DNA from 2 places in the Citrobacter enshiensis genome. Region 1 is predicted to be linked to the other one. Evidence: riboswitches for the same ligand, from Rfam matches in the RefSeq annotation. Region 1 holds a riboswitch; the other holds the start of a gene.
What was found. A riboswitch is a leader RNA that binds a small molecule or an ion and turns the genes downstream of it on or off. The one in region 1 is predicted to bind cobalamin.

Region 1 (6,372 bases):
TAGATAACGCACTGGCGCTGGAGTGCCGCACACAGGTGCTCCAGCGCATCGCTGGAAAACCACAAAATGTCCAGCCAGTCAAAATCTGCCGTAGTGTGGATAACCCGTTTGATGATCGCTTCATGCAACGGGCTGGCAAACTGATAATCCGGGCGGGTTTCACGAATAATCTCGCCAATGATGTCGAAACTTTTGGTTTCAATCGCCTGGGGTTGCTGGATGTATTGCATGTATTTCTCCTCAGGCCGCGCCAACTACCAGCCAGTGCGCCACCATAAACAGCGCAAGGGCCAGGGTCGAAGCTACCCACATCAATCGAATCGTTTGGGAAATGTCGTCTACAGAAATGTCGCGCCGCGCATCGCCTATCCAGGGTTTCTCAACACGCTGACCAAAGTAGTTATTTGGCCCGCCCAGGCGAATCCCCAACGCCCCGGCCACACACGCCTCAGACCAGGCACAGTTTGGACTGCTATGGTTGTAACGGTCGCGCCAGCCGATCTGCAGTGCGCGGGCACCATCCTGACGGCACAGAACTGCGGCAAGGCTAAGCAATAGCCAGCTAAGACGGGCTGGAAGGTAATTCGCCACATCATCAAGGCGAGCGCTGACCATACCGATGGCCCGGTATTTTTCATGCTTATAGCCCACCATAGAATCAAGGGTGTTGACCGCTTTGTAGGCCATGGCTAAAGGCGCGCCGCCAATCAACAGGAAAAACAGCGGCGCAATAATGCCGTCAACGGTGTTTTCCGCCACGGTCTCTACCACCGCACGATTGATTTGATCCGGCTGTAACTGCGACGTGTCTCGACCCACAATCCAGGCGAGCTTTTCCCTGCTTTCGGCAAGATTGCCAGCCCGCAATGGACGTTCAACATCCATCGCGGCCTTTGCCAGGCAGCGTCCCGCCAGGACGGTAAAGATCATCCAGACTTCAACCAGCCAGCCAAACCAGGGGTGAATCATTGTCGCCAGCGTCAGCACGCCCCAGGAAACACCCCAGGTCACGCCGACCACCAGAACCCACATCACCGCACCACCAATCCGCAGCGCGCGCTCGCTATGGCAATAACGTCTGACAAGGCGCTGAACCGAGGAGATTAAATTGCCAATCCAGCGTACCGGATGCGGCCAGTTTTGCGGGTCACCGATAATGAAATCGAGAAGCCAGGCAACGCCCCATGCCAGCAATGTCATAGTGACTCCCTGCCCGCAGCCAGCCAGTGGTTCAGCATTTCCGGACGCTGTGCGAAATGAACGTGAAGGTAACTGGCAAAGGTATTGCCCACTTGCCAGCCGCCGGACCACTCCTGCAAAATTTTACCGTCACGCACTTTGCGACACGCCATCACGGACGGTATTTCCGGGGTAAAATCCGAATAGTGAAATTCATGTCCGCGAAGCACATCGCCAGGCGCTGCCAGTAATGTTTGCTGCCTGGCCTGCGCCTCGCAGTAGCCGAAGCGGGTAAGTCGTTTTCCCATCCGGCTATGGCCCGGAATAACATCGGCCATCTGATACACCGCTCCGGTTGCATCCTCCAGCGAGCTTCCCAGGTACATCAAACCGCCGCACTCCGCATAGATAGCCACACCGCGCTGGTGCGCTGCCCGCAATTGCGACAACATCTCTGTATTTTCGGCAAGACCCGCCGCATGCAGTTCGGGGTATCCACCGCCAAGCCAAATCATCTGGCAGTCAGGAAGTTTGCGGTCATGAAGAGGGCTAAAACGGGCAATACGGACGCCAGTACGCTCCAGCAGAGTGATGTTGTCCGGGTAATAAAAATTGAAGGCTTCATCATCCGCGAGCGCCAGCGTAAGTCCTTCGCCAGCAGAGGCGGACGGTGATGCAGGCCATTCCCCTTCAGGCAGCGACGTGAGTTGACTCAGCGAAAGCAGTTTGTCGATATCCAGTGTCTGCTCAAGGGTACTGGCGAATTCCTGCCACGGCTGCTGATTGATAAGCGACTCTCGGGCGGTGACCAGTCCAAGATGGCGTTCAGGCAATGAAACGCCCTCAGCACGAGGGACATAGCCCAGAACAGGCACCGTGCAGTAGCGCTCAATTGCCGTTTTGAGGAGTTGGTAATGTGCTTCGCTGTTGACGCGATTGACGATGACGCCCGCAATGTTGAGATCAGGATCAAAGTGCTGGAATCCCATCACCGTCGCGGCAATCGAGGTTGAAACCGCTTTGCCATCCACCAGCAGAACGACCGGGCAACCCAGTTGCTTCGCCATTGCCGCCGTACTGCAATAATTGGGGTCGGTGCCGTAGCCGTCGTACAGCCCCATAACCCCTTCGATGACGGCAATGTCAGCCTGCTGCATATGCTCGCAAAACAAGGCATTAAGAACGGGCTCAGGGAGCATGAAACTGTCGAGATTGCGGGAGGTCGTGCCACAAACCGCCGTATGCCAGCCCGTGTCGAGATAGTCAGGTCCCACTTTGCAGGGTTGTACACGCAGACCGCGACGTTTTAACAGACTCAGCAAACCCAGCGTTACCGTGGTTTTGCCACAGCCGCTTCCGGTGCCTGCAAGAATAAATGCGTGAGAACGTGCCGCCATACCCCTGATCCTGTTCAGGGTGGTAGGGGTGTAGAGATGCGCTTGTAACCAGTGCCTTCAGACTGTACCGCTTCCGATCAACCCACTTCCCACCGAAGTTGTTGGTAATGGCCGACAGGCAGGTCTTCTGGCTCAGCGTCATCCTCACCCGTCCTTCCCAATCTTGCGATCAGTGGCGTTTACGGGGTCGTCAGCATCACAGCAGCGGGGCTGCGGGGGATTTCTCACCCCCTTCCCTGCCACAAATGTGGCAAACCTGTCGACTTACGTTAGGGATTTTTATCAACCCATAACGGTAATTAAATTCTAATTACATCTCACTCTTTCTTACGCCAATTTTCTGGCGTTACTAATGCATATTTTCACTCGTATATGTACTGAATGAGTGCAGCGGGAATAATAATAAAAACCACCAACTTCCCGAAACTGCACCCCATCACAAAAATAAAAACAGACGCAGTTTATCCCGCAAATAATACTATTTTGTTGCGCTACGACAACTTATCGCATTGAGGCGGTTACTTTCATTTTATAATGAATGACATGCCACAGGATATCAAAAATCGGCAATTGCCAGATATTGATATTTACGCAGATTCAATAGACGAATTTTCATTAATTTGCTGACGAAACGTCCTGCGGCGTCACCTGATACGTCTGGCGAAAAACTTTGCAGAAATAACTGGTTTGAGAAAAGCCTAAATTACGCGCAATGCTGGCAATGCTCCAGTCACTGTGGCACAGCAGTTCCCTGGCGCTGGCCATTCTTTGCTGGTTTACCCAAGCGTTAAAACCGATGCCCTGATATTTTTTAAATAACTTGCTGAAGTAGTACGGGCTAAGATAAACATGTGACGCGACATCCTCAAGACGCAGATCGTCCGACAAATGCGCATCAATGTAGCGCAGCGCTTTCTTTATTTTACTGTCATGCGGATTAGGACTACGGCTCGCCCGGGCCGGTTCAGCTTGCTGTGGATTATCTTTGATAACAACAAAATTGAGTTGTTTTTTAAGGCAATTTTCAACAATGAGCTTCAACAGGTCTGCTGACGCCATCACCCTTGAATAGTCCATCTCTGGTACGTTATGAAATTCGTTCAGCAGCTCGGGATCGGCCTGCCAACGGTCATCCACATTGAGAATATCCACCAGGCCGACATCATTGCTTAAACGCACTTGCCCACAAAGGACGAACCCAACCAGATGACCCGCAATCACCAACGGAATAGAGAAATCGGTTAACCCTGCATGGCAGCGATAAATACAAGGCTGATCTGATTTTGATGCTTCCAGACCGCCGCAGCGATCGCTCATACGGCAACGCGTACTGTGTTGGGGATGTTGGCGCATCAATTGACAAAATGGTGTGAAATTAAACAGCTCAGAAATCTCATCACCATGAATATTGACAACCACAACCGCCAGACTGGTGGCTTGTGCAAAATCCTGTGCGATTTTATTAATGAGTTCTGAGTTCAGAGCGCTCGCAGAAATCATGATAAAACCTCTCAGTTAATTTATTGTTATAAACAGCACATTTTATTTACATTCGCTTAATCATTATCTTGAGGTATTAATGATCAAAGCATAATGCACAATAACAAAAGTCCCCCATCCCTGGGAGACGTTTTATTCAGTTCGTGAAACCAGATCACGAAATCATTTACCTATTTCAGAAAAGCCCATAAAAACGGCGTTACCCCTGATTTTCTTCCAGCTTACAGGCATTACACGGTAAGTTTTTTACCAATAAAATAGCGATAGATTGCCGCCCCCCCCGCAAGCCCCAACAATCGGTGCCACGATAGGTACAATAAAATATGGGATATCACGTCCGCCTGTCATCGCAATGTCTCCCCATCCTGCCATCCATGCGAACAGTTTTGGGCCAAAATCACGAGCAGGGTTCATCGCAAATCCAGTAAGAGGACCGGTGGAAGCACCGATAACCGCCACCAGTATCCCAATCAGCAAAGGGGCCAACGGTCCTTTAGGCACACCATTGCCATCGTCGGTCAGCGCCATGATCATCCCCATCAGAATGGACGTGATCACCACTTCCACCAGCGCAGCTTGCCATACACTCAAGGCCGCAGCTGGATATGTACTGAAAATACTCGCCAGTTGCAAACTTTCGACGCTGCCACGCACCAGTTGATGAGCCGTTTCAAATTCGATAAACAGACTGCCATAAAGCAGATATGCCAGCATCGCCCCGCCAAACGCGCCAGCAAGCTGGGCGATTGTGTAGGGCAGAACTTTACGGCCTGGGAAACAGGCAAACAACCATAATGCAATCGTCACTGCCGGGTTTAAATGCGCACCGGATATTCCGGCGGTCAGATAAACGGCAAGCGAGATCCCTAACCCCCAAATGATACAGATTTCCCATAATCCCAAACTTGCGCCAGCAACTTTGAGCGCACTGAGGCAACCGATACCGAAGAACAAAAACAGCCCGGTGCCCAAAAATTCGGCAATGCATTGCGCTTTTAATGAATCGTTCATTGTGACACCTTCTAAGCAGAGTTTGTGTCTGTGCCAGCAAGCTTCCCTGCTGACGACCGACTTTCACTATAAAAACTGATCTCTGCAAATTGTTGGCAACCTGAAGGCTGGCAGGCTCTGAAAAATCGTGCCGCAATAACAAATTATTGCTATTCGTTTACCCCGTAGAGCAGACACCACGAGCGATTCGATAAATAAAATGCAGTCGTTGCATTAGTAAAAAATGGCTAAATCCAACATTTAAATTTCCAACAAACATCACATATTCATTTCTCCTTGGCAAATTAATTTTATTTTGTCACCTGGTAAAATGTAAAAATGAAATAACAAAAACAAAATAGTTACATTTTTATTATTTTTATTTTTGTTTAAAAACAACAACATGAAATAAATTTAAGCAATTTAATAGCATTGACAACCCACTATTTTTTCACGTTCAAAGATAAGTCAGCCATTCTTTTTCCTCGCTTCTTTTTATAGTCCTGATTATCGGGACAACCCAGGCGAGGTCTTTATGCAACAAGAAGCATTAGGAATGGTAGAAACCAAAGGTTTAACCGCTGCCATCGAAGCCGCTGATGCGATGGTGAAATCAGCCAATGTCATGCTGGTCGGCTACGAAAAAATTGGCTCGGGACTGGTGACAGTTATCGTTCGCGGTGACGTCGGCGCAGTCAAAGCGGCTACCGATGCAGGTGCGGCAGCTGCCCGCAACGTGGGAGAAGTGAAAGCCGTACACGTGATTCCACGCCCTCATACCGATGTAGAAAAAATCCTACCGAAGGGAATTAGCCAATGAGCAGCAATGAGCTGGTGGAACAGATCATGGCGCAGGTGATTGCCCGCGTGGCAACCCCCGCTCAACCGGTCATCCCTGATAAACCCTATCCAAAACGAGAGACGGCTATGGCAGAAAAGAGCTGCAGTTTAACGGAATTTGTCGGCACCGCGATTGGCGACACTGTTGGTCTGGTCATCGCGAACGTAGACAGCGCCTTGCTGGAGGCGATGAAGCTTGAGAAGCGTTATCGCTCAATTGGCATTCTGGGCGCACGTACGGGTGCAGGTCCACACATTATGGCCGCTGATGAAGCCGTAAAAGCGACGAATACGGAAGTGGTCAGCATTGAGCTTCCCCGCGACACCAAGGGCGGTGCCGGGCATGGTTCGCTGATCATTCTGGGCGGCAACGATGTTTCAGACGTAAAACGCGGCATCGAAGTCGCGCTCAAAGAACTTGACCGTACCTTTGGCGATGTCTACGCCAACGAAGCGGGTCATCTGG
Region 2 (6,372 bases), 2.1 Mb from region 1:
GGTTTAATGGCAGGAACGACCCCCACAACCGGGAAAGCAAACTTTTCACGTAATGCAGGAAGTGAAACCGTACTGGCCGTGTTGCAGGCAATAACGGCCAGCGCGAGTGGGTAACGCTGCTGAACTGCAGTGACAATTTCAACAACACGCTCAACGATAAACTCTTCGCTTTTCTCCCCATAGGGAAAAGCGACGTTGTCGAATGCGTATATATAGTGGAGATCCGGCAGGAGATGCCGAATCTCATCATAAACTGACAGCCCACCGACGCCGGAATCAAACACCAGCACGGTGGGACGTGGATCAGAAGGTGTAGCTGCCAGACAAGGTGTATTCCCGTCCTGCAGTTGGGTAGCCATAAACCGTCTCGTAATCTTTGTCGAACAGGTTAGCTATTTTACCACGAACTGTCAGTTGTGAGGTGAGTGGATATGAAACAGCAAGATCCCACAAACTCACGCCGCCCATTTTGACGTTCTCATAAGTGACAAAGTCAGTATCGTAGCGGGTGCCTAAATACTGGTACGTCAGGCCCCAGTCAAAATCATGCACCTGCCAGTCAAGTTGGTATTTGACCAGTTGTTTTGAGCGACGAGGCAGCGGTTGGTCGGTAATGGCATTACGGGCATCAACATAATCGTAGCTGAGCGTATGCGCCAACGGCCCGGTATCAAAGTTCGCGGTTGCCTCAACCCCTTTAATACGGACCTCCCCCTCGTTGTAATATTTCTGGGCATGATCGTCATAATCGATCATGTCATCGATATCGTTACGATAACCTGAAATACGCCAGCTAACGCCTGCCGTTAACCCTTCAAACGCGCCTTCCCACTGCTTACTTTCTTCAGGATTCAGATTTGAATTGCCGTAGAAGCCATACAGTTGGCCCAGATTCGGGGCTTTGTAAGAGGTGCCGTAGGAAGCAATAAAACGATAGCCTTCAATAAATTCCCATCCGGCGCTGGTTTGCCAGGTACTATGACGGCCAAACTGAGAATTATCATCACTGCGCACTGCACCTTCAAAGGTGAAGTCACCCAGTTGCTGCAGCCCTGTCAGGTAGAGCCCCGTGTTGCGCTGTTCATTGCCTTCAGCCACATAACCCGTTCCGGGCGTCGTGGTTTGTTTCTGCCAGTCGATACCTGTCCCGACATTACCGTGACCAACAACGACACTGTTTGACCACTGGACATTGTATTGCTTCATATCATCCAGCGTTGCGGAATCATCATAGCGACCATATTCAGGGTCGTAGTTATAGTCCTTACTGTGGCTATAACTGGAAACCAGTTGAGATTGAATGCTCTCGCCGTTGAAGCGTAATCCGGCATCCCAGCTCTGGCTATAGAGTTGACGAGTGTCGATCAGCGGTGTGCCCGGCCAGTAGTAGGAGTCATAATTAGTACGATTATCATAGCCATAGCCGCGCACAAACCCGCTCCAGGTCTCGGAAAAATTGTGCTCCAGCGCGCCATAAAGCGTCTTGCTCTGGAAGCCATCCCGATCGGATTGCGGCTGAACGCCTGTACCACCGTAAGCGACAACATCAAAACCACGGGTATAGGCATAATCCCCCATCAGCGTGACGCGTGTGTTTTCACCAAGCTGTTGCTGCGTTGAAATATTATAGTTCTGATAATTGTTCGTTCCCCATCCGGCAGACAACTCTGTGCCAGGTTTCTCGCGCGTTGTAATGATGTTTACCACGCCGCCAATCGCATCCGAACCATAAATGGCTGAGCGCGGGCCCCGGATGTATTCAATACGCTGAACGAGAGACACCGGGAACTGACTGAGATCCGCAGATCCACTGACCCCCGCCAAATTCAAACGGACACCGTCAACCAACACCAGCACATGGCTGGAATTCGTCCCACGAACAAAAATGGAAGAGAGCTGTCCGGAGCCGCCGCTTTGCGAAATATCTACCCCAGGCAGACGGCGCAGTACATCGTTCACGGAAGTCGATTGCCAGCGATCAATATCCTGACGCGTAACCACAGTCACAGGAGCAAGTACGGCACTGAGGGGCTGTTGAAAACGGTTTGCGGTAACGACCATGGTGTCCGGGTTAACATCCTGCGCCCACCCAGAAAATGCCGTGACGGAGAGCGCCGTCAACAGCGAGGTTTTTTTTATCATTGTAAAGCATCCACAATATAAGAAGGATGCCGCAGGCCCCATCGATAGTACGCGATGATGAAAACCAGATGCGACGTTAGCCGGCAGGTCTTCGGGCTTGGAAGATTATCTATGTACCAGATAAACAGAGATGAAGACTTCCCACCTGACGGCAGTGTCTGCTTACGCTCCCATCTCATCTTTCCTTACCGCTGCGCGTCAGCCCCAGATTTACACTGGGTTCCCTTTTAACTCACAGGACCGGAGCACAGATGCTACATTCTGCTATAACCTATTGTCCAGGCTGGATATCACAAATCCGTAATCATCAATGACTGGACATCTGATGAGCAATCCCTACAATCCCCGCGTACTTTTATTATTCAGGATGCATCATGACCCCCGAACACCTTCCGACAGAACAGTATGACGCGCAGCTTGCCGAGAAAGTCGTCCGTTTGCAGAGTATGATGGCGCCGTTTTCTGACCTGATGCCGGAAGTGTTTCGCTCGCCGGTCAGTCACTACCGTATGCGTGCCGAATTTCGTTTATGGCACGATGGTGATGACCTTTACCACATCATGTTTGATCAGCAGACCAAAAACCGCATTCGCGTCGACAGCTTCCCGGCCGCCAGCGAGCTGATCAACCAACTGATGACTGCCATGATTGAAGGCGTTCGTGGCAATCACACGCTACGCCACAAACTGTTCCAGATTGATTACCTCACCACGATGAGCAATCAGGCGGTGGTATCGCTGCTGTACCATAAAAAACTGGATGATGCCTGGCGTAAAGAAGCCGAAGCCCTACGCGATGCGTTACGCGCAAAAAATCTGAATGTGCATCTGATTGGCCGGGCGACCAAAACCAAAATTGAGCTGGACCAGGATTTCATTGACGAACGTCTACCGGTTGCCGGGAAAGAGATGATCTACCGCCAGGTAGAGAACAGTTTTACCCAACCCAACGCAGCGATGAACATTCAAATGCTGGAATGGGCGCTGGATGCCACCAAAGGATCGACGGGCGACCTGCTTGAGCTGTACTGCGGTAACGGTAACTTTTCGTTAGCGCTGGCGCGCAATTTTGACCGCGTACTGGCGACGGAAATCGCCAAACCGTCAGTGGCAGCAGCACAGTACAATATTGCTGCGAATCACATTGATAACGTGCAAATTATTCGTATGGCTGCGGAAGAGTTTACCCAGGCGATGAACGGCGTGCGCGAATTCAACCGTCTGCAGGGCATTGATCTGAAGAGTTATCAGTGCGAAACCATTTTTGTTGATCCGCCACGTAGCGGTCTGGACAGTGAAACCGAAAAAATGGTGCTGGCGTATCCGCGTATCCTCTACATCTCCTGTAACCCACAGACGCTCTGCAAGAACCTGGAAACATTAAGCCAGACGCACAATGTGTCACGCCTGGCGTTGTTCGATCAGTTCCCGTATACGCACCATATGGAGTGCGGGGTCTTGCTGACAGCGAAGTAAAACGTGTTGCCGTTGTAGGCCTGATAAGCGTAGCGCCATCAGGCCTACAACATTACTCTGCCAATTCCTGCTTACGATTGCGAACCTTAAAGCCAATCCAGAACACCAGAGCCACCGACAGTACCGCCGGGAAGAAGTTGGAGCCGATATCCGGATATTCCGCACGCACCACGGTACTGTAAAGCAGCACACCCAGAATAAAGCAGGCGGCAGCAAGACCTGGTAGCCCTACAGGCATCGTGCGATTTTGATAGCGTTGATGCAGGCAATACACCGCCAGTATCAGCGCAATTAACGGGAAGACAGAAAATGGCACAATGGAGCTAAACAGCGCCGCAAATGTACCATTGATTGACAAGCCAGCGACCAGCGCCAGCAATAGCGTACCTTTATCTTGACCTGACTGTTTCATTGCTCATCCTTCACGTTACTCGGAGTGATGTGACATTTTCTCTTGTTCACGGCGATACCAGTAATATGCCCCTTTCGCAATCATGCGCAGTTGCAATACCAGTCGCTCTTCTAATTGCCGACGCTGTTCTGCGCCAACATCCAATGCCTCCGCGCCCGCACTGAAGACAATCGTCACCATGGCTTCGGCCTGAGCTTCAGTGAACGCACGCGGCATATGGTTTTCGAGTTCAAGATAGTCCGCAAGTTCCGCGATGAAATGTTGAATTTCACGCGCAACGGCCGCACGAAACGCGGCAGAGGTACCCGAACGTTCACGCAATAATAAACGGAAGGCGTTTGGATTGTTGCCTATGAACTCCATAAATGTGGAGACCGAGGTGCGGATCACACTCCCGCCTTTAGCAATACGCTGACGCGCCTGACGCATCAGTTGGCGTAGCATTAAACCGCTTTCATCTACCATCGTCAGACCAAGTTCATCCACATCACGGAAATGGCGGTAAAACGAGGTTGGCGCAATGCCCGCTTCCCGCGCAACTTCACGCAGGCTCAGACTGGCGAAACTACGCTCAGCACTCAGTTGACTGAATGCGGCTTCTACCAGCGAACGCCGGGTTTTTTCTTTTTGTTGCGCTCTAACGCCCATCACGATGTCTGAATCCTTCCATATGCCTTGTCTGGCACTATACCAGAGATTAAAAGTAACGGGTTTACGCCGGATTGTGAATGATTGTTTACGCGCAGTTTGTGCTTCGACTTCGCAAAAAAGCACAACGATAATTGGGTTATCCCGGCAATAATGTTACTATCCTGTTGCTTTTATGTATAAGAACAGGTAAGCCTTACCATGCCACATTCCTACGATTACGATGCAATAGTAATAGGTTCAGGCCCCGGCGGCGAAGGCGCTGCAATGGGTCTGGTTAAGCTTGGAGCGCGCGTCGCCGTCATTGAGCGCTATCATAACGTTGGCGGCGGTTGTACCCACTGGGGCACTATCCCGTCAAAAGCGCTCCGTCACGCCGTCAGCCGTATCATCGAATTCAATCAGAACCCTCTTTACAGCGACCATTCCCGACTGCTTCGTTCTTCCTTTGCCGATATTCTCAACCATGCCGATAACGTAATAAATCAGCAAACTCGCATGCGGCAGGGTTTTTATGAGCGTAATCACTGCGAAATTCTGCAAGGTAACGCCCATTTTGTTGACGAACACACGCTTGCACTGGAATGCCGTGACGGTACAGTAGAAACGTTGACGGCCGAGAAATTTGTCATCGCCTGCGGTTCTCGCCCGTATCATCCTGGCGATGTCGACTTCTCGCATCCCCGAGTGTATGACAGTGATTCCATTCTCAGCCTGCAACATGAACCGCGCCACGTGCTTATCTATGGCGCAGGGGTCATTGGCTGTGAATACGCCTCGATATTCCGGGGAATGGATGTCAAAGTCGACCTGATCAATACCCGCGATCGTCTGCTGGCATTCCTCGATCAGGAAATGTCCGACTCCCTCTCTTACCACTTCTGGAACAGCGGCGTCGTCATTCGCCACAATGAAGAGTACGAGAAAATCGAAGGGTGTGATGATGGCGTGATCATGCACCTGAAATCCGGCAAAAAACTGAAAGCGGATTGCCTGCTGTACGCAAACGGGCGCACCGGTAACACGGATTCGCTGGCGCTGGAAAATATTGGCCTGGAAACAGACAGCCGCGGTCAGTTGAAAGTCAACAGCATGTACCAAACGGCATTACCGCACGTGTATGCCGTGGGCGATGTGATCGGTTACCCGAGCCTTGCCTCTGCAGCTTACGATCAGGGACGTATCGCAGCACACGCGCTGGTCAAAGGTGAAGCCACCGCCCATCTTATCGAAGATATCCCCACCGGGATTTACACCATTCCGGAAATCAGTTCTGTCGGTAAAACCGAACAGCAGCTGACAGCGATGAAAGTGCCATATGAAGTAGGACGTGCCCAGTTTAAACATCTGGCGCGGGCGCAAATCGTTGGGATGAATGTCGGAACGCTGAAAATCCTGTTCCATCGTGAAACCAAAGAAATTCTGGGAATCCATTGCTTTGGCGAGCGTGCGGCAGAAATTATTCATATCGGCCAGGCGATCATGGAACAAAAAGGTGGCGGTAACACGATCGAGTACTTCGTTAACACCACCTTTAACTACCCAACCATGGCGGAAGCCTATCGGGTAGCGGCGTTAAATGGTTTAAACCGCCTGTTTTAACGCGTTGTCGAAATGGCCATCCATCGAACCACGGATGGCCTCCGCCAACTGCTCATAGCGGCTGCGCAGCGGTGATCCTGGACGATAAACCAA

Region 2: it holds a riboswitch for cobalamin, as region 1 does, so the genes downstream of both, btuB (TonB-dependent vitamin B12 receptor BtuB) here and P2W74_RS08820 (cobyrinate a,c-diamide synthase) in region 1, are expected to answer to the same signal.

The regions. Positions count from the first base shown of each region.
Region 1 covers NZ_CP119862.1:1,843,958-1,850,329, reverse strand. Annotated here, with positions in the region: gene P2W74_RS08830 (cobalt-precorrin-8 methylmutase) at 1-230, opposite strand, end outside; gene cbiB (adenosylcobinamide-phosphate synthase CbiB) at 241-1,200, opposite strand; gene P2W74_RS08820 (cobyrinate a,c-diamide synthase) at 1,197-2,576, opposite strand; cobalamin riboswitch at 2,677-2,851, opposite strand; partial or broken gene pocR (transcriptional regulator PocR) at 3,164-4,076, opposite strand; partial or broken gene pduF (propanediol diffusion facilitator PduF) at 4,276-5,087, opposite strand; gene pduA (propanediol utilization microcompartment protein PduA) at 5,602-5,886, shown strand; gene pduB (propanediol utilization microcompartment protein PduB) at 5,883-6,372, shown strand, end outside.
Region 2 covers NZ_CP119862.1:4,611,422-4,617,793, forward strand. Annotated here, with positions in the region: gene murI (glutamate racemase) at 1-359, opposite strand, end outside; gene btuB (TonB-dependent vitamin B12 receptor BtuB) at 304-2,142, opposite strand; cobalamin riboswitch at 2,208-2,402, opposite strand; gene trmA (tRNA (uridine(54)-C5)-methyltransferase TrmA) at 2,517-3,617, shown strand; gene P2W74_RS21935 (YijD family membrane protein) at 3,670-4,029, opposite strand; gene fabR (HTH-type transcriptional repressor FabR) at 4,045-4,680, opposite strand; gene sthA (Si-specific NAD(P)(+) transhydrogenase) at 4,879-6,279, shown strand; gene oxyR (DNA-binding transcriptional regulator OxyR) at 6,262-6,372, opposite strand, start outside.